Regions from separate parts of the Streptomyces sp. YIM S03343 genome, predicted to be linked through region 3. Evidence: riboswitches for the same ligand, from Rfam matches in the RefSeq annotation. Region 3 holds a riboswitch; each other region holds the start of a gene.
What was found. Region 3 has a riboswitch for S-adenosylmethionine ahead of ACSYGN_RS02320 (putative leader peptide). Riboswitches for the same ligand answer to the same signal wherever they lie in the genome.

Region 1 (3,955 bases), 6.4 Mb from region 3:
TCGAAACGGGTGAGATTGCCGCACAGTGTGCAGCGCCACCGCGTCGTGGCGGTCGGCAGGGGAACCGTCATCAGGGCTGTTCGCCTTCCTTCTCCAGGTCCGGGGACCGTCTCGGTGTCCAGTGACCAGTGTCTGTTTACGGCCGGTTGCCCAGCGCGTGTGGCTCGTAACCCTACGGCCTGGCAGGTACCCGCCGCCCATCCGTCCATGGCGGCGAGGCGGCCCGTGTCACTGCGTCCCGTTACGTCATGCTCTGTGTCCATGATCGGCAACTGGAGCAACCCGGCCGGCAGGGCGCTCAGGGCGCTGCACCGCACCCCGGCACCGATGACGCACGGGCTGATCGCCGTGTGCGTCCTGGTCTTCCTGACCGGCCCGGCCTCCGGCCTGAACCCGGCCTACGGCTCCGGAACGGCGCTGCTCACCGCCCGGCGCACCTATTTCCGGCGCTGGGGCGTGATCCCGGCGGACCTCTTCGCCAGCACGGCCCGCGAGGCCCTCACCCCGGTCACCGCGCTCTTCGTGCACGGCAGCTGGGTGCATCTGCTGGGCAACATGCTCTTCCTCTACGTCTTCGGCGCGATGACCGAGGCACGGATGGGCCGGGTGCGGTTCGCGCTGTTCTACGTCGGCTGCGGCTGCCTCGCCATACTGGGCTACGCCGCCGCGAACTCCGCCTCCGGGCAGTCCCTGGTCGGCGCGTCCGGGGCGATCTCGGCGGTGCTCGGCGCGTTCCTGTACCTGTTTCCCGGGGCACGGGTGACCAGTGTCTTCCCCTTTCTCCTCTTCCTTCCGCTGCGGCTGCCCGCCTGGGTCGTGCTGCCCTTCTGGGCGGCTCTCCAGTGGCTGGCGGCCCAGCGTGCGCCCCAGGGGCCCGGCGTCGCCTACCTCGCCCATCTGGTGGGCTTCTCGCTGGGCTTCTGCTACGCCTGGGTGCGGTTCGGGCGTACGACTAGAGTGAAGGCCGCGTCAGCTCCAGCTCCAGCTCCAGCTCCAGCTCCAGCTCCAGCTCCCGAGGGAGAGAACCAGCCGTGATCACCGCGATCGTCCTCATCAAGACCAGCGTGGACCGGATTCCCGAGATCGCGGAATCGATCGCCGCGTTGGACTCCGTCAGTGAGGTGTTCTCCGTGACGGGGACATATGACTTGATCGCGATGGTTCGGGTGCGGGAGCACGAGGAGCTGGCGTCGGTCATCCCGGGGCGGATCAGCAAGATTCCCGGGGTGGAGGCGACGGATACCCACGTGGCGTTCCGGACGTACTCCCAGCATGACCTGGAGGCTGCGTTCTCCATCGGGCTGGACAACTGAGGGGCCTCAGGAGGCGGGGGCGCGGGTGCGGTCGCGAGTGCGGGTGCGCTGTGGCTTGTCGCGCAGTTCCCCGCGCCCCTAAGGAGTCAGCCTCACCCTTGGTTTGACGTGACCGTCTCTCCCTTTACGGGGACGCAGCGGCCGTCCTTTGTTTCGTAGGTCCACTTGGCGCCGGTCGTCACCAGTTCCTTCACTGCCGTGAGGAAGCGGGTGACGTGTTCGTCGGGGGTGCCTGCGCCGAAGCTGATGCGGATGGCGTTCAGGGGGCTTTCCGTGGCGCCGCATTCGTCGGCGGGGTCGGGGGCCGTGCCCAGGAGGGTGCGGAGCAGGGGGTGGGCGCAGAAGAGGCCGTCGCGGACGCCGATGCCGTACTCCGCGGAGAGGGCCGCCGCGAAGTGGGAGCTGTTCCAGCCGTCGACCACGAAGGACACCACACCGACCCGCGGGGCGTCGTCGCCGAACAGGGACAGCACCGTGACCTGGGGAATCTCGGCGAGGCCCGCGCGGACCCGGGTGACCAGCCGCTGCTCCCGGGCGACCAGCGAGCCGAAGCCCGCCTCGGTGAGCGCCGTACAGGCGGAGGCGATGGAGTAGGCGCCGATGACGTTCGGTGAACCGGCCTCGTGTCGGGCGGCGCTGTCGTGCCATTCCACGACGACCTTGCCGTCGGCACCACGGGTGACCCGGCGGCTGGCGCCGCCCCCGGCGAGGTAGGGGTCGGCGGCCTTCAGCCAGTCGGCGCGGCCCGCCAGCACCCCGGAGCCGAACGGGGCGTAGAGCTTGTGGCCGGAGAAGGCGACCCAGTCGACGTCGAGATCACGCACCGACACGGGGTGGTGCGGGGCGAGCTGGGCGGCGTCCAGGACGATCCGGGCGCCGTGCGCATGGGCGGCGGCGGCCAGCTCGCGCACCGGCCACAGCTCACCGGTGACGTTCGAGGCGCCGGTGACACAGACCAGGGCCGGGCCGTGGGGATCGCGGCCGGCGAGGGCGCGCTGAAGGTTCTCGACGGCCTCGCCGGGGCTGCGCGGGGCGTCGAGGACGGTGAGGCGGGCGTTCTGCCAGGGCAGCAGGGCGGCGTGGTGCTCGGTCTCGAAGACGTAGACCTGGCAGTCCGCGGGGAGCGCGGCGGCGAGCAGGTTGAGGGAGTCGGTGGTGGACCGGGTGAAGATCAGCTGGTCGTCGGGGCGGCAGTCGAGGAACCCGGTGACGGTGCGGCGGGCGTTCTCGAACAGCTCGGTGGAGAGCTGGGAGAGGTGTCCGGCGCCGCGGTGGACACTGCCGTAGTACGGCGCGTAGGCGGCCACGTCGTCCCAGACCCGCTGGAGGGCGGGGGCGCTGGCCGCGTAGTCGAGGGCGGCGTAGGTGACGGAGCCGCCGGTGACGAGCGGCACGGTGACGTCGCGCCCCAGCACGGGGAGCGGGGTACAGGGGGGCTGATCGGCGGCGGCGCTGGGGGCGGTGGTGGCGGGGGCGGTGGTGGCGACAGTGGCGGCGGACATGGCTCAACTCCCGTGAGACAGGCGGGCATCACCACGCGAGCGCAGGCGGCCGACGTCGGACGGCGCGCGGGAAACGGCGACCGCGGGACCGGCACGGACGGCTCGGGCGGGGTGATGTCGAAGGGCGAAAGGGCGAAAGGGCGATACGGGACGCGGAGACCGGGCTCCGCTGTCCGTGTGCCTGTCGTCGGATCTCCCGCCGCCCGCCGAGAGGTCGGGCTGTACGGGTGTCCCCAATCCCCCGGACGGACTGAGCCGGAAGAAGAGGTGACGACAAGGCCTGGGGCCTGTGCACCCGATGGTTGTCGCGGAGAGGGCGGTCACCGCCAATATCCACGACCTGATCGGCCGGACAGGCCTAGCGCATTCGCTTGCTCACAGAAGGCTCCCTCGTGACCAGGACCCCTGGTGCCTCACTCAGGGACTGAGTGCGAGGGGTCCGCGCTTGCCGAGGGCTTCGCTGCCGACGGCCTGGTCTTCACCCGGGGCACCCCGCCACGGACGGAGGGTTGCCGGACAGCCGGCCGGGGCCTGATGGCTGTCGCTCATGACCTGGCCGTCATCCTGCCACATGATCGGCGACGCACAAGGGCGCAGTCCGTATGCCGGACTGCGCCCCCTGTGACCTCGTTCGACTCGTACGACTCGTACGACTCGCGCGCCTCAGGCGTGACTGGCTGCCACCCAGCGTTCCAGGGTGCGCCGTGCCGCGCCCGAGTCGATGGACTCGGCGGCCTTCGCCATCCCGGCCGCCAGCTGCTCGGCGAGCGGCGCGTCCGTGGGGTCGAGGGCCGCGAGGGCGGCGGCCGAGTTGAGCAGCACCGCGTCCCGTACGGGGCCCTGTTCGCCGTTCAGCAGACGGCGTGCGACATCGGCGTTGTACGACGGGTCGCCGCCGCGCAGCGCCTCCACCGGTACCCGCTCGATGCCGACGTCACGCGGGTCGAAGGTCTGCTCGGCGACCTTGCCGTCGCGGACGGTCCACACGTGCGAGGTGGAGGTCGTGGTCAGCTCGTCGAGGCCGTCGTCGCCGCGGAACACCAGGGAGGAGTTGCCGCGGTCGGCGAGGACGCCCGCGATGATCGGCGCCATGCGCGGATCGGCGACGCCGATCGCCTGGGCCTTCACCTTGGCCGGGTT
Region 2 (3,955 bases), 4.6 Mb from region 3:
CGCGCTGACCCTCTTCCAGGGTGCGGTAGCCGTCCATCTGGATCGCGCTGTAGTGGACGAAGACGTCCGCACCACCGTCGACCGCGATGAAGCCGTACCCCTTCTCCGCGTTGAACCACTTGACGGTGCCCTGAGCCATGCCTAACTCCCCTATTACTGGCCCTTGCACAGATCCACACTTCGCGGATCCGGGTCAGACCTCACCCCCCATGGATTGGGGGCGTGCGCCGGAACGCGTCGACCGCGGCTGAATGTATCTGTCCAACTGCCGTCTGCAACAGGTCAATCGGACGAGAAATCCGGGCACGCACGGTCGGGAATCTCCCGAGAATTCACCTGAATTCAGGGCAAGTCGGGCCCCATAAAAGGCGTATAAGGCGCAAAAGGTTCGCACACTTTGGCTACTTCTTGCCGTTCGCCCGGCACATTCACAGGGTCTTCACCCTGAAGATCACGAGCGCCTTCCCCAACCCTACCGCGTTCAACCCAACTGAATTACCCCCTCCGCTTCTCTCACGGAGGAGGCAATTCGATGAACAGTGAGTGAGCGACGTTACCCCCGGTAACAGTGGTGGGCTCCGTGGTGCACTCCGGGCGGGCGCTCCGGGGGTGCGCTCCTGGGGTGCTCAGCCTCCGGCGACGGCGGGGATGATCGACACGCCCGCCCCGTCCGGAGTAGCCGTCTCCAGGCCCTGCTCGAAGCGGACGTCGTCGTCGTTGACGTAGACGTTCACGAACCGGCGCAGCTTGCCCTGGTCGTCCAGGACCCGGGCGGCGATGCCGGTGTGGTTCTTCTCCAGGTCGGTGATGACATCGGCGAGGGTCGCGCCCTCGGCCGCCACTTCGGCCTGCCCACCGGTGTAGGTGCGCAGGATGGTGGGGATGCGGACGGTGACACTCATGCGACTTGACCTCCGGTGACAAGGGGACTACGTTGCGTCGCGACCGCCGGGCCGGCGGTTTCGGCCTGTGGAGCTGGCATAAGACCTCGGCTTGGGTTCGTCCCGGGGGCAGCCGGCGGTGAAGCAGGAAACCCGGCGGGCGACCGCTGGACTCCTCGGGACTCGGAGGAGGAGGTCAAGCGAGGCCAGCCTCTCGGAACGACTCAAGGTTGGGACGGATGGTGGCGGTCAGCCCGGTGCCGGCCACCGCGTCGAGGGTCTTGAGGCCGTCGCCCGTGTTGAGGACGACCGTGGTGAGGGTGGGGTCGAGGACGCCGTCGTCGATCAGCTTCTTCGTCACGCCCACCGTCACACCGCCCGCCGTCTCGGCGAAGATGCCCTCGGTGCGGGCGAGCAGCCCGATCGCCTCGACGACCTGATCGTCCGTCACGTCCTCCACGGCGCCGCCGGTACGGCGCGCGATGTCGAGGACGTAGGGCCCGTCGGCCGGGTTGCCGATGGCGAGCGACTTGGCGATGGTGTTCGGCTTCTGCGGCCGTACGACGTCGTGCCCGGCCTTGAAGGCGGTGGACACCGGCGAGCAGCCCTCGGCCTGCGCACCGAAGATCTTGTACGGCCGGTCCTCCACCAGACCCAGCTCGATCAGTTCCTTCAGCCCCTTGTCGACCTTGGTGAGCTGCGAACCGGAGGCCACCGGTACGACGATCTGGTCGGGCAGCCGCCAGCCGAGCTGCTCGCAGACCTCGTACGCCAGGGTCTTGGAGCCCTCCGCGTAGTACGGCCGCAGATTGACGTTGACGAAGCCCCAGCCCTCGCCCGCCGGATCGCCGATCAGCTCGGAGCAGAAGCGGTTCACATCGTCGTAGGTGCCCTCGATACCGACCAGATCGCCGCCGTAGATCGCGGCCATGACGATCTTGCCCTGCTCCAGGTCGTGCGGGATGAACACGCACGAGCGCAGCCCGGCGCGGGCCGCGGCGGCACCCACCGCACCGGCCAGATTGCCGGTCGAGGAGCAGGAGAGCGTGGTGAAGCCGAAAGCGCGGGCGGCCTCCAGCGCCTGGGCCACGACACGGTCCTTGAAGGAGTGCGTCGGATTGCCGGAGTCGTCCTTCACATACAGACCGCCGGTCACCCCGAGTTCCCGGGCGAGACGGTCGGCCTTGACGAGTTTCGTCCAGCCGGGATTGATGTTCGGCTTGTCCGCCACGTCCGCGGGGACGGGCAGCAGTGGCGCATAACGCCAGATGTTCGCGGGTCCCGCCTCGATACGCTTACGGAGCTCCTCGGTGTCGTAGGACGAGAAGTCGTAGGAGATCTCCAGCGGGCCGAAACACTCCGCACAGGCGAAGACCGGGCCGAGCGGTACGCGATGGCCGCATTCCCGGCAGCTCAGAGCGGCGGCGGGCCCGAGATCGACGGAGGATTCCGTGGTGCTTGCAAGTGACTGCGCGGCCATGAGAGGCGAGGCCCTTTCTCCTCATCTTCCTCACGACGCATCTCGTCGTGAGACGGATTTGGCACCTTCCCTCGCCGGGAGCCTCGCAGCGGATGCCGAGACCGGTCGTAGGGGGGTTGCCGGGGCTTCACCGGGCCGTATCCCTCTGCCCCTCTGGATGAGCGGTATGCACTTGTGGACGCCGGAGACCTCGGACATGCGATGGTCATCCGCGTTGTTCAAGACTGTAACCGAAGGCCAGGAGAGTTGAGATAGTCGTCCGAACCGCGAGATGGATCACAGGGATCACATGGATCGCAGGGATCACATGGTGATGTGTGGCCGCAACAGTGAGGAGCCGCAAGCTGTGCTGGAAGAAGTCGAGCGCTGGCTGAGCGATCGCTCCTGGTCCGTGACCGATCGCCCCCTTCACAGGATCATGGCGGCGAAGCAGCGCACGGGTCAGTCGGTGTCCGTCGTCCTGCCCGCGCTCAACGAGGAGGAAACGGTCGGCGACATCGTCGCGATCATCCGCCACGACCTCATGCAGCAGGTCCCGCTGGTCGACGAGATCGTCGTCGTCGACTCCGGGTCCACCGACCGCACCTCCCAGGTCGCCGCCGCCGCGGGCGCCCGGGTCGTCCACCGCGACCACATCCTGCCGCGCATCCCCGCCGTGCCCGGCAAGGGCGAGGTGCTGTGGCGCTCCCTCCTGGTCACCGGCGGGGACATCGTTTGCTTCATCGACGCCGATCTGAAGGAGTTCTCCTCCGACTTCGTCTCCGGCATCGTCGGCCCGCTGCTCACCGACCCGGAGGTCGACCTGGTCAAGGCCATGTACGACCGTCCGCTCGGCGGCGCCGCCGGGCAGGGCGGCCGGGTCACCGAGCTGATGGCCCGCCCGCTGCTCAATATGCACTGGCCCCAGCTCGCCGGCTTCGTCCAGCCGCTCGGCGGCGAGTACGCGGCCCGGCGCAGTCTGCTGGAGCTGCTGCCGTTCCCGGTGGGCTACGGCATCGAGCTGGGCATGCTCGTCGACGCCCTGCATCTCGTCGGCCTCGACGCACTGGCCCAGGTCGACGTGGGGGTACGCAAGCACCGGCACCAGGACGGGCAGGCGCTGGGGCGGATGGCCGCGGCGATCTACCGCACCGCCCAGCTCCGGCTGGCCCGCGGGCATCTGATCCGGCCGTCGCTCACGCAGTTCGAGCGGGGGGCGGAGGGGTTCGAGGCACGGACGTATTCCGTGGACACGGAGGAGCGGCCGCCTATGGCCGAGATCGTGGAGTATGCGGAGCGGCGGGTGGCCTGACCGGGGGCTGGGGGGCTGAGGTTTGCGCAGTTCCCCGCGCCCCTGGATTTGTCCGGTTCGATGTCGGGTGCGGGTGCGTCGTGGCTGGTCGCTCCCCCAAGCTCTCAACTTCGTTCGAGCAGGGAGGTACCCCCATCGCGGCAGAGCCGCAGATCGATGCGCCCCGCGCCCCTTCAGGCACGCTGCCGCCCCGGCGCCAGTGCCTTACCGGGCACACCCGCCCGGTGTGAGTGAGCATACGTTTGACACCCCTCCCGACGGGCTAGGTCTGGGCTTATGGCCACTACGTCAAGCGGCGCAGCC
Region 3 (3,955 bases):
CTTCAGGCACCCGGCGATCGTCGAGGCGACCGAGTTGTTCGACCGCGCCGACGGGGTCGTCATAGGCACGCCCGTCTACAAGGCCGCCTACTCCGGGCTGCTGAAGTCCTTGCTGGACCTGCTGCCCCAGTACGCCCTGTCCGGCAAGACGGTCCTGCCGCTGGCGACCGGCGGGACCACGGCGCACGTCCTGGCGATCGACTACGCCCTGCGCCCGGTGCTCAGTTCCATGGGCGCCGCGCACATCGTCCAGGGCTGGTTCACGCTCGACAAGGACATCGCGGTGGGCGACGACGGCGCCCTGACCGTCGCCCAGGGCGCGGCCGAGGCCCTCGCTCAGGTCGTCGACCAGTTCTCCGACGCCCTCGGCAGTTGTACGGCCCTCCTGGCGGCCGCCAGGCGAGCGGCTTGACCGTCACGGCCGACGGCGAATGAGTGACCGACGACCACAAGGGAAAGGGCGTAAGCCTCCGTGAGCCTCACCTTCCACTGGTTCCTGCCCACCAACGGCGACAGCCGTCATGTCGTCGGCGGCGGCCATGGCACCGCGGTCACCGCCGCCGGCGGTGACCGGCCGCCGAGCATCGGCTACCTCACCCAGATCGCCCGCGCCGCCGAGGACCTCGGCTTCACCGGCGCGCTGACTCCCACCGGAGCCTGGTGCGAGGACGCCTGGCTGACCACCGCCATGGTCAGCCAGCACACCGAGCGACTGAAGTTCCTGGTCGCCTTCAGGCCCGGCTTCGTCTCGCCCACGCTCGCCGCGCAGATGTCGTCCACGTTCCAGCGGCAGACCGGCGGCCGACTGCTGCTCAACGTGGTCACGGGCGGGGAGAGCCAAGAGCAGCGCGCCTACGGGGACTTCCTCGACAAGGACGCCCGCTACGCCCGCACGGACGAGTTCCTGCAGGTCGTCCGCGTGCTGTGGGACGGTGGGACCGTGGATCTGGCGGGCGAACACCTCCGGATCGAGGACGCGCGGCTCGCCCGGGTGCCCGACCCGCTGCCGGAGATCTACTTCGCCGGCTCCTCGCCCGCCGCGGGCGAGGTGGCCGCCCGCCACGCGGACGTCTATCTCACCTGGGGCGAGCCGCCCGCGGCCGTCGCCGAGAAGATCGCCTGGATCCGGACCCTGGCGGAGAAGGAGGGGCGGAGCATCCGCTTCGGAATCCGCCTCCACGTCATCACACGCGACACCTCCGAGCAGGCGTGGGCCGAGGCACAGCGACTCCTCGACGGCTTCGACCCCGAGACCGTCGCCGCCGTACAGGCCGGTCTTGCTCGCAGCGAGTCCGAGGGGCAGAAGCGGATGCTCGCCCTGCACGGCGGCGGCCGCGACGACCTTGAGATCTACCCCAACCTGTGGGCCGGCATCGGTCTGGTGCGCGGCGGGGCCGGTACGGCACTGGTCGGCAGCCATACCGAGGTGGCCGAACGGATCGCCGAGTACCACCGGCTCGGCATCGACGAGTTCGTGCTCTCCGGATACCCGCACTTGGAGGAGGCGTACTGGTTCGGCGAGAACGTCCTGCCGCGCTTCGCCGCTCAGGGACTGTGGACCCGCGCCACTCGCGCGGACACACACGCCCGGCCTGCCGCCCGGAGCACAACTCCAGACAGGCCCTGAGGACATCGCCCTACGACGGTTCGCTGCAGAAATGGTCCTCCCGGGATCCGTCCCGACCGCTCGCGACGGGAACCTGAGCCCTGGGGCTCACGCCGCGTCTGACACCGCGTCCGCCCTGCCCCGGAAGGCGGGGTGGGCGCCGAGACGGCGTACGTAGTCCCGGAGCCGGGGGTGCGAGCTGAGGGTGCCGACCGGGCCGAGATGGACGAGCGCCACCCACAGGTCCACGTCCGCGGCCGTCAGATCCTCGCCCAGCACATAGGGCTGCCTGGCGAGTCGACGCTCCAACAGGTCCAGTGCCGCCGATCGCCTTGAGGCCTCGGCGGCCGGGGTGACGTCCAGCTCCAGCAGGTCACGGAGGGCGTCGATGTCCGCGGCGAGGGCCGACGGGCGCAGCGCGGAGGGGCAGGCCCCGTCGTGGCCGGACAGCAGGCCCGCAAGGTCGCGGAGGATGTCGGGGGTGTGGTTGCTGACGATGCGTCCGCTCCACCGGTCGCACAGCGCGGGTGCTGTCAGTGGTCCGTCGTAGTGATGGACCGTGGCCTCGTACGCACGGCGCAGTGCGGTGAAGGCGTCGGGCGTCTCGGCGGGGTGTGCCAGGAATGTGGTGGTGACCGAGTCCGTCAGGCCGAGCAGGTCGAGGGTGATTGAGATGCACAGCGAGTGCGGACAACTCGCCGACAGAAACAGCTCATAGCGGTGCGGTGCCGGGTAGAAGCCGCCGGCCGGACCGACGCCGATACGGCTGTGGAAGCGGTGGGGGAAGGCGGACGGTACGGCCGCTCCGGGGCGATGACCCGCAGCGAACGAACTCTGGTTACAGCCACTGGAGTTGTCCGTGCTGGAACTGCGTGAAGCTGTCTGGGGCATGACTCTCCCTTGGGGAACGAGGAAGCCACCGCCGCCTTGTGGGCACCAGCGGCCGAATGCCGGGCGACTGCGCTTGTCGCACCGGTCCGGATCGAACGGACCGGTGGCGGGTCAGTAAGCGCTGGAGACACGCAACAGATCGATGTGCAGGCGCCTCGTCAAGCCGTTCCAGGGCATTCCCACCGGTCCCACCTCCGGGGCTCGCGAGACGCGAGACCACGCTTGCCCCGCCGCGCCGGCGGGACCCGGTCGTCACCCGGGGCACCCCGTCGCGGTGGAAGGGTTGCCTGTCAGCGGGCCGGGGCCGATGACCACATGAGCGGGGTGAACCCGCGCCGTGGGCGCTGACAATCGTGACCGTCCACGTCAGTTTCGGCGCGCTCCGCGACGACGTCAAGAACGCCGAGTATGCGGTCTCACCTGGTGGTCACTCGCATTGACATTCCTTTCGGGACATGCCTAACTTGCGGCGCAGACCGAGATGCCCCAGGGCCGGAGAAGTGATGGTGACAGCGATGTACGCAGCTGACGGGACGGCCGCATGGCGCCGCCTCGGCCGCGTCCTGCTGTGCGCGGACCGCTCCGTCGACCTGCTGCGCGTCAACAGCGCGCTGTGTACGGCCGCTTGTCGCGCCCTCTGCCAAGGCTGACGGCTTTCTGAGTCTCTGACGACCACCGCTGTCGCGGTGTGCCCTCTCCCCGCCCGGCCCCCGTTCCGCGTGCACCCGTGCGTCGCCTCGTGCCGAGCCGCTCCCGCTCGGCGCGGTACTGCCGCATTCCGCGGTCCGGGGTCACCGAATCTGCTGGAGCCCACCATGAGTGAATCTCCGGGCATCGCTGTGTCCTCCGGATCAGCACCGCCCGCCGAGGCGATCCCCCGCCCCGACACCCCCGCCGAGCCGAAGCCCTCTGCGGCGCAGCGGGTCTTTCCGCTCCGGCGTCCCGGCCGCTGGATCATCACAGCCGTCGTGCTCGTGCTGGTCGCCCAGATCACCCACGGGCTGGTGACCAACCCGTTCTACCAGTGGGACCGCTTCCGCTACTGGTTCCTGCGCCCCACCATCCTCGACGGGCTCGTCATCACCCTCGAAGTGACCGCCTTCAGCGCGGTGTTGGGGCTGTTCGGCGGCATCCTGCTCGCGCTCGGGCGACTCTCCGGGAATCCGGTGCTGCGGGCCGTGACCTGGGTCTACACCTGGCTGTTCCGGTCCGTGCCGCTGATCGTCCTGCTGATCTTCCTCTACAACTTCAGTGCCCTGTACAAGACGGTGAGCCTCGGAGTGCCTTTCGGGCCCGCCTTCTTCACCTTCGACGAGTCGAAACTCGCCACCGACATGGCGGTCGCCGTCGTCGGCCTCAGCCTGAACGAGGCGGCGTACGCGTCCGAAGTGGTCCGCGGCGGCATCCTCTCCGTCGACCAGGGCCAGCACGAGGCCGCCGCGGCCCTAGGTCTGCCCA

Region 1: it holds a riboswitch for S-adenosylmethionine, as region 3 does, so the genes downstream of both, ACSYGN_RS30345 (aminotransferase class V-fold PLP-dependent enzyme) here and ACSYGN_RS02320 (putative leader peptide) in region 3, are expected to answer to the same signal.
Region 2: it holds a riboswitch for S-adenosylmethionine, as region 3 does, so the genes downstream of both, thrC (threonine synthase) here and ACSYGN_RS02320 (putative leader peptide) in region 3, are expected to answer to the same signal.

What each region holds. Positions count from the first base shown of each region.
Region 1 is NZ_JBPUKX010000001.1:6,867,752-6,871,706, reverse strand. It holds gene ACSYGN_RS30360 (hypothetical protein) at 1-71, opposite strand, end outside; gene ACSYGN_RS30355 (rhomboid family intramembrane serine protease) at 262-1,035, shown strand; gene ACSYGN_RS30350 (Lrp/AsnC family transcriptional regulator) at 1,032-1,313, shown strand; gene ACSYGN_RS30345 (aminotransferase class V-fold PLP-dependent enzyme) at 1,406-2,815, opposite strand; SAM riboswitch class IV at 3,252-3,368, opposite strand; gene trpD (anthranilate phosphoribosyltransferase) at 3,479-3,955, opposite strand, start outside.
Region 2 is NZ_JBPUKX010000001.1:5,067,616-5,071,570, reverse strand. It holds gene ACSYGN_RS22100 (cold-shock protein) at 1-139, opposite strand, end outside; gene ACSYGN_RS22095 (ubiquitin-like small modifier protein 1) at 627-902, opposite strand; gene thrC (threonine synthase) at 1,078-2,361, opposite strand; SAM riboswitch class I at 2,380-2,525, opposite strand; gene ACSYGN_RS22085 (glucosyl-3-phosphoglycerate synthase) at 2,708-3,652, shown strand; gene ACSYGN_RS22080 (alpha,alpha-trehalose-phosphate synthase (UDP-forming)) at 3,929-3,955, shown strand, end outside.
Region 3 is NZ_JBPUKX010000001.1:508,682-512,636, reverse strand. It holds gene ssuE (NADPH-dependent FMN reductase) at 1-412, shown strand, start outside; gene ACSYGN_RS02330 (LLM class flavin-dependent oxidoreductase) at 473-1,627, shown strand; gene ACSYGN_RS02325 (glutathione S-transferase C-terminal domain-containing protein) at 1,715-2,497, opposite strand; gene ACSYGN_RS02320 (putative leader peptide) at 2,609-2,674, opposite strand; SAM riboswitch class IV at 2,711-2,856, opposite strand; gene ACSYGN_RS02315 (hypothetical protein) at 3,013-3,147, shown strand; gene ACSYGN_RS02310 (amino acid ABC transporter permease) at 3,313-3,955, shown strand, end outside.